One region of the Pseudocolwellia antarctica genome, then DNA from elsewhere that is predicted to be linked to it. Evidence: predicted binding sites of a transcription regulator. Region 1 holds the regulator's gene; the other holds the start of a gene.
What was found. The regulator NrdR, encoded in region 1, represses ribonucleotide reductase genes. The targets are predictions, from matches to a motif close to AAACACNANATNTNGTGTTT.
Positions count from the first base shown of each region.

Region 1 (6,794 bases):
TCAGCAATATACGCGGCTATATCATTCGGCATCGCAACCCAATAATGAATACTATTTCCATCATGTTCTATTGCGACAATTTCAGATAAAGCATCTACGTGCCCAGAAACCATATGACCACCGAAACGAGTCGTTGGTAACATAGCTTTTTCTAAATTAACTTTTTGACCACTTTTGTAATGAGCAAAGCCTGTTCGCTTTAACGTTTCATTTGAAACATCAGCACTAAAAGTACTTGTACTTACATCAACAACCGTTAAACAAATACCATTAGTGGCAATAGAATCACCTAATTTAACATCTTGCATATCCAGCAAGCCTGTTGATACTGATATTCTAGCGCCTTGCGCATTAACTTGTACGGTATTTATTTGACCAACTGCTTCTATTATTCCAGTAAACATGAGTAACTCTTGTTAGTTTAGCTATTTAATAAGTCTTCTGACTTTAGTTTTTATGTATTTTCGCTGTTATGCGTATATCTTCGCCTACCATACGCACATCAGTATAAGTTAGTTTTTTAGCTTCTGATAAAGCTTGAATATTATTCATATTAAGTAAACTTTTTCCGTCTGCTCCCATTAACTTAGGCGCTTGAAAAAGAATAAACTCATCAACTAAGTTTTGCCCTACAAATGCTCCAGTTAGTCGGGCACCCGATTCAATCAACACATCATTCAAACCACGTTTACCTAAGGTAGATAAAACAGCCTTTAAGTTTAATTTTTTAGGCGCTGTACTTTGTGTTTCTAAATTATTTATTGCTGACTGAGTGATTTCTAACTCATCATTAAAAGGAGCACTGATATGTTCTACAAAATGTGGCCATTTATGGCTGTTTTCAATGTTATGAGTGAATATAATTACAGGTGATTCAATAGAAAAAAGCGCTAAGTCAGGCGTTAATCTATTTTGAGAATCGATAATAACGCGAATAGGTTGGCGTACACTTTCTTGTGCATAGCTATTTTTAAGATCGCCTAACTCACTCCAACGCACATTCATTTTAGCATCATCAATTAAAACAGAATCAGCTCCAGTAATAACAGCACAGCTTTGTGCGCGTAAGCGTTGTACATTTCGTCTCGCTGCAGATCCTGTGATCCACTTACTTTCACCGCTAGACATGGCGATTTTACCATCAATGCTCGACGCTAATTTACAACGAACATAAGGTAATTTAGTTGTCATTAATTGAATAAAACCAACATTTAAGCTTTTAGCTTCTTGCTCTAATAAACCGTATTGTGTAGTTATACCTGCGGCTTCAAGCATTTTCAAACCATTACCTGAAACTTGAGGATTTGGATCCACCATAGCCGCAATTACGTGTTTTACACCCGCTTTAATTAAACCTTCAGCACAAGGTGGAGTTCGGCCATAATGACTACACGGTTCAAGAGTTACATAAGCCGTAGCGCCTATAGTACTTTTACCTGCCTGCTTGGCTTGCATCAGAGCATTCACTTCAGCATGACCCTGCCCTGCTTTAACGTGATAACCTTCACCTACAGCTTCATTATCTTTAACAAGTACACAGCCCACTCTCGGATTAGGAGACGTTGTATAATGAGCACCTTTTGCTAGAGACAAAGCTCTTTGCATATACTCATAATCTAATGCTGTGAATCTTTTCATAAGTTATTTTTCATCGCCTAAACGAGCAATTTCTTCACCAAACTCTTTGATGTCTTCAAACGACTTGTAAACTGAAGCAAAGCGAACATAAGCCACTTTATCTAAATCTTTCAGTTGTTCCATAATCGTATTACCTAGCATTTCGCTTGAAATTTCACGTTCACCTGTTGCTCGTAATGCTGACTTTACTTTATTAATAGCAAGTTCAACATTCTCGACACTTACAGGTCTTTTCTCTAAAGCTCTCACTAAACCATTACGCATTTTGTCTTCATTAAACGGTTCTCTTGAACCATCTCGTTTAATGATTTTTGGCATAACAAGTTCAGCTATTTCAAACGTTGTATAACGTTCACTACAAGCTAAACATTCACGTCTTCTTCTAACTTGATGTCCGTCAGCGACTAATCTTGAATCGATAACTTTAGTCTCTGTTTCAGAGCAAAAAGGACAATGCATGGTGTGATCCTACAACTGGTGTTAAAACATTTTACTTAATCATTTTGAATATAGAGCTAAATAACTAAATAAAATGAATTTAATAAATAAAAATGGCCGCTAATGCGGCCATTCTATTCGATATTAACAATTCAAACTACTGTTCTGTTTTACGTATTAACCGTAAACAGGGAAACGTGAACAAAGCTCTTTAACTTTAGCTTGAACCGTTGTAATAGTTTCTTCGTTAGTAATATCGTCAAGAATATCACAAATCCAGCTTGTTAATTCTTTAGTCTCTTCAACACCAAAACCACGACGTGTAATTGCTGGCGTACCTAAACGTAAACCTGAAGTAACAAACGGAGAACGAGGATCGTTTGGAACAGAGTTTTTGTTTACTGTGATATGAGCTTTACCTAATGCAGCATCTGCATCTTTACCAGTAATGTCTTTATCAATTAGGTCTAATAATAATAAATGGTTATCAGTTTTGTTTGATACAACTTTGTAACCACGGCCTTGAAGTACAGCAACCATAGCTTTAGCGTTGTCTAAAACGCCTTGCTGATAAACTTTGAATTCTGGTTGTAAAGCTTCTTTAAATGCTACTGCTTTTGCTGCAATAACGTGCATTAAAGGACCACCTTGACCACCAGGGAATACAGCACTGTTTAATTTTTTGTAAATGTCTTCATCATCACATGCAGAAACAATTAAACCGCCACGTGGGCCAGCTAATGTTTTATGTGTAGTTGTTGAAACTACATGAGCATGTGGAACTGGGTTAGGGTATAAACCAGCAGCAACTAAACCAGCAACGTGAGCCATATCTACGAAGAAATATGCACCAACTTTGTCTGCGATAGTACGCATGCGAGCCCAGTCAACAATACCTGAAAACGCTGAAAAACCACCAATAATCATTTCTGGTTTATGTTCTACAGCTAAACGCTCTAATTCTACGTAATCAATATCACCAGTTTCTGGATCTAAACCGTATTGGAAAGCCTCATAAGACTTACCAGAAAAGTTTACATGTGAACCATGAGTTAAATGACCACCATGAGCTAAGCTCATACCTAATACTTTTCCGCCTGGTGTTACTAACGCTTGAAAAACTGCTGCGTTTGCTTGTGAACCAGCATGTGGTTGAACATTCGCGTATGTAGCACCAAAAAGTTCTTTAGCACGGTCAATAGCTAATTGCTCAGCAATATCAACAAACTCACAACCGCCGTAATAACGTTTGCCAGGGTAACCTTCAGCATATTTATTTGTTAACTGAGAGCCTTGAGCTTCAAGTACGCGAGTACTACAGTAATTTTCTGAAGCGATAAGTTCGATGTGTTCTTCTTGACGAACTGTTTCTTTGGCAATAGCCTCAAACAATTCAGCATCAAAATCTGCAATGTTCATGTCACGTGTAAGCATGTTAAATCCTCAAGTAATCAGCCAGTCAATCATCTTAGGCTGTGGGGTACATTCAATAAAAAACAATAAAATTTATGGGCAGTATTTTGCCTGAATCTTGTAATTTTGTATATGCAAAATATATAAATATTAAGGGATAATGTTAGTCGATTTAGTAATCGGTTATACCTTAATAGTTCGAATAAAATAATCGATTCAACTATTTTATTAAGCTATTGATTAAAAAACATCAGCTAACGAGTAATCTATGCTGCCTACCTGCCAACACTTGGCTTATATCAGCACTTTAAGATCTCTACATTTTCACCAAAAGTCAGTATTTAGTTTGTAAAGCGTTTCTATAATCAGATAAGTTTACGTCTGATAAAAATACAGAAACACCTACATTCAAACAATAAGCTGAATATAATACGAACAATGAAACAATACAACGAATAATATACTGACTACTTAACCTGAACTTGATTTAAGATGTTTTCAATTCATTGAAATTATGACTAATAAAATTTAACCCTGAAAGATCAACAGACTCTAGCTTGATAGTTTTTCTTTCTTCAAGGCAAATTTCGCGTCAATAGCTAGCCTATTGCAAGTAAATTTAACGATGAAGCAAGTAAAAGTAGCTGTTAGAGAAGAATATATTAAGCCGATCTCAGGTTATTTAGTCAATTAATGTTTAAAGGAGGTTTCAGTGTGTTGTACAGAGTAAAATATAACATTAAGGCTATAGCACTGAAAAAATTCAGAAATATAGCCTTGCATAGTGCATGGTTGCGCTATAAGAATAATCTAAGTTAACCCTAGCTTAGCGCTAAAACTACTTTCTCTGATTTTAAACGTAAAGAAAGTACAGTCACTAAAACCGCTGTTATACCTATAGTTACAATAGCGGTTCCAGCAAAAGCCGCCCAGTTGATCGCTAAACCTTTAAATAAATCGTCCATGAGTAGTGACTGACCTGAAACAGGTAACCAATCTAACCATGCAGGTTTATCATCAATAAACATTAAAGCCACAGGGATCATCGCGGGTAACATAATGATCATACTCACTGTTGACTGCGCTTCTTTAAAGCTTTTAGCTTGAAAAGATACGAACAACTGTAAAGCTGAGGCAAAAAAGCTGATAGGTAATAAGAGTAGAATTAAGAATAAAACCATATAAATATCTAAGTTAAAGGTGGCTCCTATCTTAGTTAAATCAACAAAACTCACCGAGAAAGACGTTAATACCAAGGTTAAGGTTACACCTATTATTGAAATAGTACTGGCACAACACAACTTAGCTAATACTATTTTGAATGTGCTAACAGGCTGACATAGCAACATTTCTAATACGTTTCGTTCACGCTCGCCAGCACTTGAATCAATAGCTACAGAAAGACCCGACATAAAGGCCGCCATTAATACGTATAAACCTAACATTAATGAAATGAACATCGCATTACTATTCGGTTGAGAAGTATCTTGGTCGTTAATATTGATAGGTCTTAAAAGACGAGGATCAATACCACGAACTATAAGACGCTTGGCTCCAATACTTTGACCATAAAGGCTGATCTCATTTTTAACACGACGAATGGGTGAGTTTAATGCTTTCTCGCTAAAATCAGCTCGTAAAGTAATAGTGATCACTCGCCCTTCTTGCATATTTTCAACAAAATCATCAGGGATCATTAATTCAATATTACGCTCTTGCCAAAGATCCTTTAAATTTTCAGGGGCGTCTGTTAATGAAAAAATATTATTTTGTTTAAGCTGAGTCATTAACTTAGGCGCAAAACTTTCGCCTGTTACATTTAAATATACAGGTGGGGTTTCCACCATCTCTTTGATCATGGTTTTCGACAATACTAAAATCATAACAGGTGCTAACATCGCCATGGTCATGGCCACCATAAGTGCGCGCCTATCTCTAAAAGCTTCTTTAAATTCTTTTGTTAATAACGCCTTAAACTGGATCATGCAGCAACTCCTTCGTCAGAACCAATCAATTTAACGAAGGCATCTTCTAATAATTTTTCACCTGCCAAGTCACATAGTTCCTGAGGTGTACCTTGAGCCGCAAGTTTACCGTTTGCCACTATAATGACGCGATCGCATAAAGCCGCAACCTCTTGCATAACGTGAGATGAAAACAAAATACAGTGACCTTTATCTCTAAACTTAGCTAAATGATTTCGCAATACCCGCGTACTCATAACATCTAAGCCACGCGTTGGTTCATCCAATACAAAGTTTTGAGGTTGATGTACTAAAGCTTGCGCTAAAGTCACCTTCATTCGTTGACCTTGAGAAAAACCTTGGGTTTTACGGTGAGCAAGTTCTTCCATCTCTAATTCTTGAATAATCACTTCAATAGCTTTGTGTTTAGCTGCGCCTTGTAAACCATGGATACTGGCAAAATAGTCAATTTGTTCGTAAGCCGTTAAGCGTTCATACAAACCAAACTTATCAGGGAATATACCTAATTTGGCTCGCGCTTCAATTGGTGACTGGCTTACTTGAATACCATCAATAATCGCTGAGCCTGAATCGGCTTTTAACAAGCCATAAAGTGTACGCAAGCAAGTAGTTTTACCTGCGCCATTTGGTCCTAAAATACCAGTGATCTCGCCATCTTTTGCTGTAAAAGATAAACCATTAAGGGCTTTAACCTGTTGCTTTTTAGTTCGTAAAAAAGACTTATGTAAATTATTAACTTCAATCATAACAATCGCCTTATATACTGCCGTTTAAACTTGTCATGAATGACTCGCTAGGTAATTCTGCTAAACAAGATGAATCAACATCTTTAGGATTTAAATGCCCTAAAAACTCATTAACCATACCGACACTACATGGCGTAGAAGCAACAATGTGAGCATTGCTTTTTGAAATAATGTGATGACTATTAGTTAAAGTACCTGCTGATATTTCACCATTACTCGGTGGGGTTACAGGATCTAAATCACCTGAAAGAATTAAGGTAGGAATATTAGCAACCACAGGCTGATAAAAAGCCGATTCTACTTCATATTTAGGCCACACTTTACAAGCTGATTGGTAAACCGTTTGGGTACTGCCTCTGCCAAAATCATTGTCGCTGTCTTGAGTTAACATGCTTTGAGTAACTCTTGGTATATCTTCATTACATACGATATTAAAGGTTAGGCCAACGTACATGTTCATACCACCATCACTAGTAGCAATAAGGCCAATTAACGGTTGGTAGTTTTCTAAAAAAGCTTGATGGATAATTAAAGGCACTAAACTGCGAGTTTCCATACTATAAAGTTGTTTAAA
Region 1 is NZ_CP187926.1:3,028,842-3,035,635, forward strand. It holds gene ACPUVN_RS13080 (riboflavin synthase) at 1-404, opposite strand, end outside; gene ribD (bifunctional diaminohydroxyphosphoribosylaminopyrimidine deaminase/5-amino-6-(5-phosphoribosylamino)uracil reductase RibD) at 448-1,638, opposite strand; gene nrdR (transcriptional regulator NrdR) at 1,642-2,097, opposite strand; gene glyA (serine hydroxymethyltransferase) at 2,254-3,510, opposite strand; gene ACPUVN_RS13100 (ABC transporter permease) at 4,311-5,474, opposite strand; gene ACPUVN_RS13105 (ATP-binding cassette domain-containing protein) at 5,471-6,220, opposite strand; gene ACPUVN_RS13110 (alpha/beta hydrolase) at 6,231-6,794, opposite strand, start outside.

Region 2 (6,794 bases), 1.3 Mb from region 1:
GAAAGATTTAGGAATATTATCGAAAAACATACTATATTTATTAAATGCGACAATAATCAAGACATACCCATTACAATAACAGTCAGTATTGGTATCGCTGAAAATAATGGATCTCATTTAGTTTTTGAAGATATATTACGAGAAGCCGATAAGTATTTGTATGTAGCAAAAGAAGAAGGTCGAAATTGTATTAAAATGGAAGGAAACATGGAAAAGAATACATCTGGAACCATGTTATCAAATAGCGAAATACCTACAAATGTAGCTAATGATATTATAAAAACTAATCATAGTGAGGACGAGCTATTGAATGTTCAAAGCACAGAAAACCATCAATCCCCATTTCCTGGTATTGATTACGATATTGGTGTTGGAAATGTATTAGGGGATGAAGACTTATTCAAAGAGATCATATTGATGTTTTATGAAGATCATGCAAAAGATGCGGATAATATTCAAAAAACATTACTCGAATCAGATCAAGATACTTGTAAGCGTTTAGTTCACACTTTAAAAGGTGTTTCTTGCTCTATTGGTGCTATGACACTTTTTGAAAAAATAAAGCTGCTAGATATAGCGATAAACGAATCTAATAAAGGTCAATATCAGCTATTGTTTGATGCGTTTAAACCTGAATTTGTGAAAGTGGTAAGCGGGATTGAAACTGTTCTAGCGGATGAAATTTAATTCAATGAGTAATTAATCTGAGCTTAGCTTCTCAGATTAACTAACAAACCTTAAAGTAAGGTGATATCTATATCACCTTTAGGTTTACAACAGCAGGGTAATATCTCACCTTCACCGACATAAGCTAAAGGTTCACCTTTAAAATAATCTATTTCGCCACTGTTTAACGTTATACGGCAGGCACCACAATATCCATCTCTACAATGATAATGAATTTCATGATTTTCGCCTTCTAAACATTCTAAAAGCGTTTGTTCACTATTCGTATATTGAACAGTCGAACCTTCAACAGATATTTTTATGGGCTTATCATCAGAGCAGGAGAGAGATTGACTAGCATTAGCATCTTTCATTCTTTTATTACCTATAAATCAGCATGCTAATGCTATGTTTGATATGAATAAACTATAAATCGAAATCATCAAAGTCATCAGAAGAAACCGATGAATCGACTTGACCAACAAGGTAGCTTGAAATTTCAGTTTCTTGTGGTGCTACTTGAACATTATCACTTGATAAATAAGAGTTAATCCAAGGTAATGGGTTAGTTTTAATAGCAAAAGGAGCATCTAAACCGATAGCAGTCATTCTTTGGTTACTAATATATTCAATGTACTGCTTTAAAATTTCAGCATTAACACCGATCATTGAACCGTCTTTAAATAAGTATTCAGCCCATTCTTTTTCTTGTTCTACAACATCTAAGAATATTTGACGACCTTCTTCTTTTAACGTTGCGCAAATCTCTTTCATTTCAGGATCGTCTTGCCCATTACTCCATAAATTAAGAATGGTTTGCGTTCCTGTTAAATGTAATGCTTCATCACGTGCAATTAATTTGATAATTTTAGCATTACCTTCAAGTAACTCTCGTTCAGCAAAAGCAAATGAACAAGCAAAACTTACATAAAAACGAATAGCTTCTAACGCGTTAACTGAACATATAGCAAGGTATAAACGTTCTTTAAGTTTACGTGTAGATACTTCAATACTGTTACCGTTTACTTCGTAAGTACCTTCACCTTGAGATTGTAGTAATTGCGTTGTTAGTATTACATCATCAAAATATTTCGCGATGCTGGCGGCTCTATTTAATATGGCAGGGTTAACTACAATATCGTCAAATACTTCACCAGGATCTGTAAATAGATTTCTTAAAATATGAGTATATGAACGTGAGTGAATAGTTTCACTAAACGCCCAAGTTTCAACCCAAGTTTCAAGTTCAGGGATTGATACCAAAGGAAGTAAAACTGCGTTTACAGAGCGCGCAGCAATACTATCAAGTAATGTTTGATACTTTAGATTAGAAATGAATATATGCTTTTCTGAATCTGTTAGGCCTTGCCAATCAGCACGATCTTTAGAAACATCAATTTCTTCAGGACGCCAAAAGAAACTTAATTGCTTTTCGATCAATCGTTCAAAATTTATGAACTTTTGTTGATCGTAACGGCTAATGTTTACACTTTGCCCGAAAAACATTGGCTCTAATAAAGCATTGTGAGCCGATTGATTAAAAGTTGTATACGTCATTTATTTTCCCTGAAAATATCAAACATCAATTTGATATAAATATATTACGAGTAAAGCTTGTTATAATTTTCTTACTGACAAGTGCTTATTAAATCTTACACGCGCCGCCTTCACAGTCTTCGCTTTCAATTTCTACTTGGCTATCGGCTGCACCATCTCTTGTATTGTGGTAATACATTGTTTTAACACCTAATTTATAAGCTGTTAAAATATCTTTCAATACTTGCTTGATTGGTACTTTTCCACCTTCAAAACGTGATGGATCATAATTTGTGTTTGCAGAAATCGTTTGGTCGATAAACTTCTGCATTATGCCAACTAGCTCTAAGTAACCTTGGTTACTTGGAATATTCCATAGTAATTCGTAGTTATCTTTTAATCGTGCGTATTCAGGTACAACTTGTTTTAAAACACCATCTTTACTGGCTTTAATACTGATAAGCCCACGTGGTGGTTCAATACCATTTGTTGCATTTGATATTTGAGACGATGTTTCTGAAGGCATTAGCGCTGAAACCGTTGAGTTTCTAACACCAAATTCTACGATATCCTTACGTAAAGCTTCCCAGTCTAAATGCAATGCTTCATTAACAACGTTATCGATTTCTTTTTTATAAGTATCTATCGGTAAGATACCTTTTGATAAGCGAGTTTCATTGAATTTAGGACAAGCACCTACTTCTTTAGCTAAGTTGTTACTTGCTTTTAGTAAGTAGTATTGAATAGCTTCAAAAGTTTTATGCGTTAAGTTATTTGCACTGCCGTTAGAGTAATACAAACCATTTTTAGCTAGGTAGTAAGCATAGTTAATTACGCCTATGCCTAATGTACGTCTACCAACGGTTGCATTTTTAGCTGCTGGCATAGGGTAGTCTTGGTAGTCTAATAAACTATCTAAAGCACGTACCGCTAAATCAGCTAAGCCGTCTAGTTCGTCTAAGCTTTCAATCGCACCTAAGTTAAATGCAGAAAGGGTACAAAGGGCTATTTCGCCATTTGGATCATTAATGTCATTCATTGGTTGCGTTGGTAAAGCAATCTCTAAACAAAGGTTACTTTGTCTAATAGGTGCTTGCTTAGGATCAAATGGGCTGTGAGTATTACAGTGATCAACATTTTGTAAATAAATACGACCTGTACTCGCTCTTTCTTGAGCAAATAAAGTAAATAATTCAATTGCCTTTATGCACTTTTTACGAATAGTTGGATCAGCTTCGTATTTAGTATAAAGGGCTTCAAACTCGTCTTGGTCTTCAAAAAACGCATCATATAAACCAGGTACATCGCTTGGGCTAAATAAAGTGATTGATTCACCTTTAATTAAGCGTTGGTACATTACTTTATTGAACTGCACACCATAATCTAAATGGCGTACACGGTTTTCTTCAACACCACGGTTATTTTTTAATACTAATAAGCTTTCAACTTCTAAATGCCATAGCGGGTAAAATAATGTTGCTGCACCACCACGTACACCACCTTGAGAACAACTTTTAACCGCTGTTTGAAAGTGTTTGAAAAATGGAATACAACCTGTATGAAAAGCTTCACCATTTCTTATCGAACTACCTAATGCACGAATTCTACCTGCGTTAATACCAATACCAGCACGTTGCGATACGTATTTAACAATAGAGCTTGAAGCAGCGTTAATTGAGTCTAAGCTATCGCCACACTCAATAAGTACACATGATGAGAACTGACGTGTAGGTGTTCTTACACCCGACATAATAGGTGTAGGTAATGATATTTTGAAAAGAGAAATCGCGTTATAAAAGCCTTCAACGTACTTTAAGCGTGTTTCTTTTGGATATTTTGCAAATAAACAAGCAGCAACTAGTACATATAAGAACTGTGCACTCTCATAAATTTCACCTGTTACACGGTTTTGAACAAGGTATTTACCTTCTAACTGTTTAACAGCAGCATAACTAAAGTTTAGGTCACGACGGTGATCTAAAAATTGTTCCATTGCTTCAAATTCATCTTTTGTATAATCAGCGATTAAGTGCTGATCATATTTTCCTGATGCCACAAGAGAAATAACATGCTCGTAAAGTTTAGGTGGTTCAAACTTACCGTAGGCTTTCTTTCTTAAGTGAAAAATAGCTAAACGAGCAGATAAAAATTGATAATCAGGTGTTTCTTCAGAAATTAAATCAGCTGCTGATTTAATTATGGTTTCATGAATATCTTCTGTTTTTATTCCATCGTAAAATTGAATGTGTGACTTCAACTCAACTTGAGATACAGAAACGTTATCAAGACCTGCTGCTGCCCAGTCGATAACTTTATGGATTTTTTCTAAATCAATGGGCTCTTTTTCGCCATTGCGCTTGGTAACAAAAAGATTGTTATTCATGAAAGACCTGTTAGTAATTTATAGTTCCGTATGTTCAGTTTTGAACATTTACAATTATTATTTAACCGCTAGTTCGAATGTGTAATAAATACACTACATCTTGGGGTTTTATAAAAACAGATCACAAGATAGTGAGGTTTGACGTCTAATGCAAGTGTTAAAATTATGTGTATTTAGGTACTTTCTAGGGTATGAAAACTCGTGTTAGTAACAACTAACTTAGTAAGGCTTTTTATTTTTGATTTATAAAGAACGCAATGCTTTTTTTAAATTTAATTACGTTCATTATTTATTTTGAAAAAATGTTTTGTTTGCTTGTATTTTCAACAACCCGTTATGTTTACCAGCAGGTCAAATTTTTACCAAATATTTCATAATTTGAACACTTGATTATTTTATCGTCGCCAGTATATCCAGTGGGTTTAGCGTGATTACGTCCGCTTGCCAGTTTTTGCATTCTTCTTTGTCTAAAATGTATCCCCATTCTGCAATAATTGTATGCATATTTGCTCTGTTTCCTGACTCTATATCTCGCGGAGCATCGCCTACATAAATACAATCTGTTGGGGCACAATTTATTTTTTCAGCGGCAAATAATACAGGAGCAGGGTGTGGTTTACGCTCAGGTAAGGTATCGCCACCAATTAACGTTTTACATTGCTTAAATTGTGGGAATTGAGGGACTAAGATTTGAGCTAAATATTCGGGCTTATTGGTTACTATGCCCCAAGGGATATTCAAATCATTTAGTGAAGACAGTAAATCTTCAATACCTGGGTAGAGACATGTATGAACGGCGATGTTTTCTTCATAATAATTGAGAAAGGATACTCTTAGCTCTTCAAAATCAAATTCGCTAAGGCGATCACCAAAGCCTAACTCTAATAAACCTTTAGAACCATCAGAAGCTATAGGGCGATAAGTTTCTCTATCAACCGCTTTAAGACCTTTAGATATTAAAACATGATTTAATGCTTCACCTAAGTCATTAGCGGTGTCTAATAAAGTGCCATCTAGATCAAACAATACGCCTTTATGCTTATTCATAGGTTACCTAGCTTACTTTTTGAAAACATAAAATGTAATTAACATCGAGATTAGATGTTAACTTATGATTTTCTGTAATTGGATTGTAATGAATGCCAGCGGTATCAATACACTTTAAGTTATTATCTTCAGCCCATGCGATTAATGTAGAAGGGCGAATAAATGATTTGTGCTCATGTGTACCATCAGGAACTATCTTAAGCACTTTTTCAGCTGCTACTATAGCCATTAGGTAAGACATAATTGATTTGTTTAATGTTGAAAAGAAAACAAAACCGTTTGGTTTAACCATATTTGCACATGCAGCGATAATTGATGCGGGATCTGGAACGTGCTCTAACATTTCCATACAGGTTACAACATCGAACGTTTCAGGGCATTCTACAGCTTTTTCTTCAGCGGTGATTTTTTGATAATCAACTTTAATATTCGATTCTAATGAATGTAGCTTTGCAATATTGAGAGGTTCTTCTCCCATATCAATGCCAGTAACGTTAGCGCCCAACTTAGCTAAACTTTCACTAAGAATACCGCCACCACAACCTACATCGATTATGTTTTTATCAAAAATATTTTCAATATGCTGAATAATAAACTGAAGACGAAGAGGGTTGATTTGGTGAAGTGGTTTAAAGTCACCTGTTAAATCCCACCATTGGCTGGCTACTTTTTCAAACTTCTCTATTTCATCAAAATTTACATTAACACTATTAGACATTTTATAAGGCTCTAGCTAAATATTTTCATTAACCTGATTCTAAATCAAAAAGGTAATCAAACCTAGTTCATTACCTTATTTTATTGTGTCGTTTGGTTTTTTTCTGCTTATATATAGTATTCATTAAATACGGTTGTGTGAAATATAAACAAGGCTATTTTACCTTGTAATATTGTTTAAATATCCAACATTTTTAGATAGTGCCTTTTATTTTAAAAAACATTGAGTTATGACTATTTGTTTGTTTCTCTAATTGTAAAATAATCTAGGTTGATAAAGCAGTATTGTCTTGTAAAATTTTATGTTAGTATGCCGTGTTAATTATAACTATAATTTCGAAAATTTTGATTTTGTTCTAAGTTAAGGGAACCATCGATTTATGACCGATTTGGCTAACAATATTTCTCCAATAAATATTGAAGATGAATTAAAAAGCTCCTATTT
Region 2 is NZ_CP187926.1:1,778,745-1,785,538, reverse strand. It holds gene ACPUVN_RS07805 (diguanylate cyclase) at 1-687, shown strand, start outside; gene yfaE (class I ribonucleotide reductase maintenance protein YfaE) at 738-1,040, opposite strand; gene nrdB (class Ia ribonucleoside-diphosphate reductase subunit beta) at 1,093-2,223, opposite strand; gene nrdA (class 1a ribonucleoside-diphosphate reductase subunit alpha) at 2,312-4,585, opposite strand; gene ACPUVN_RS07785 (HAD-IA family hydrolase) at 4,976-5,632, opposite strand; gene ubiG (bifunctional 2-polyprenyl-6-hydroxyphenol methylase/3-demethylubiquinol 3-O-methyltransferase UbiG) at 5,640-6,350, opposite strand; gene gyrA (DNA topoisomerase (ATP-hydrolyzing) subunit A) at 6,730-6,794, shown strand, end outside.
Region 2: a site for NrdR is predicted at 4,674-4,693, ahead of nrdA (class 1a ribonucleoside-diphosphate reductase subunit alpha). Genes of this name have one in related genera too.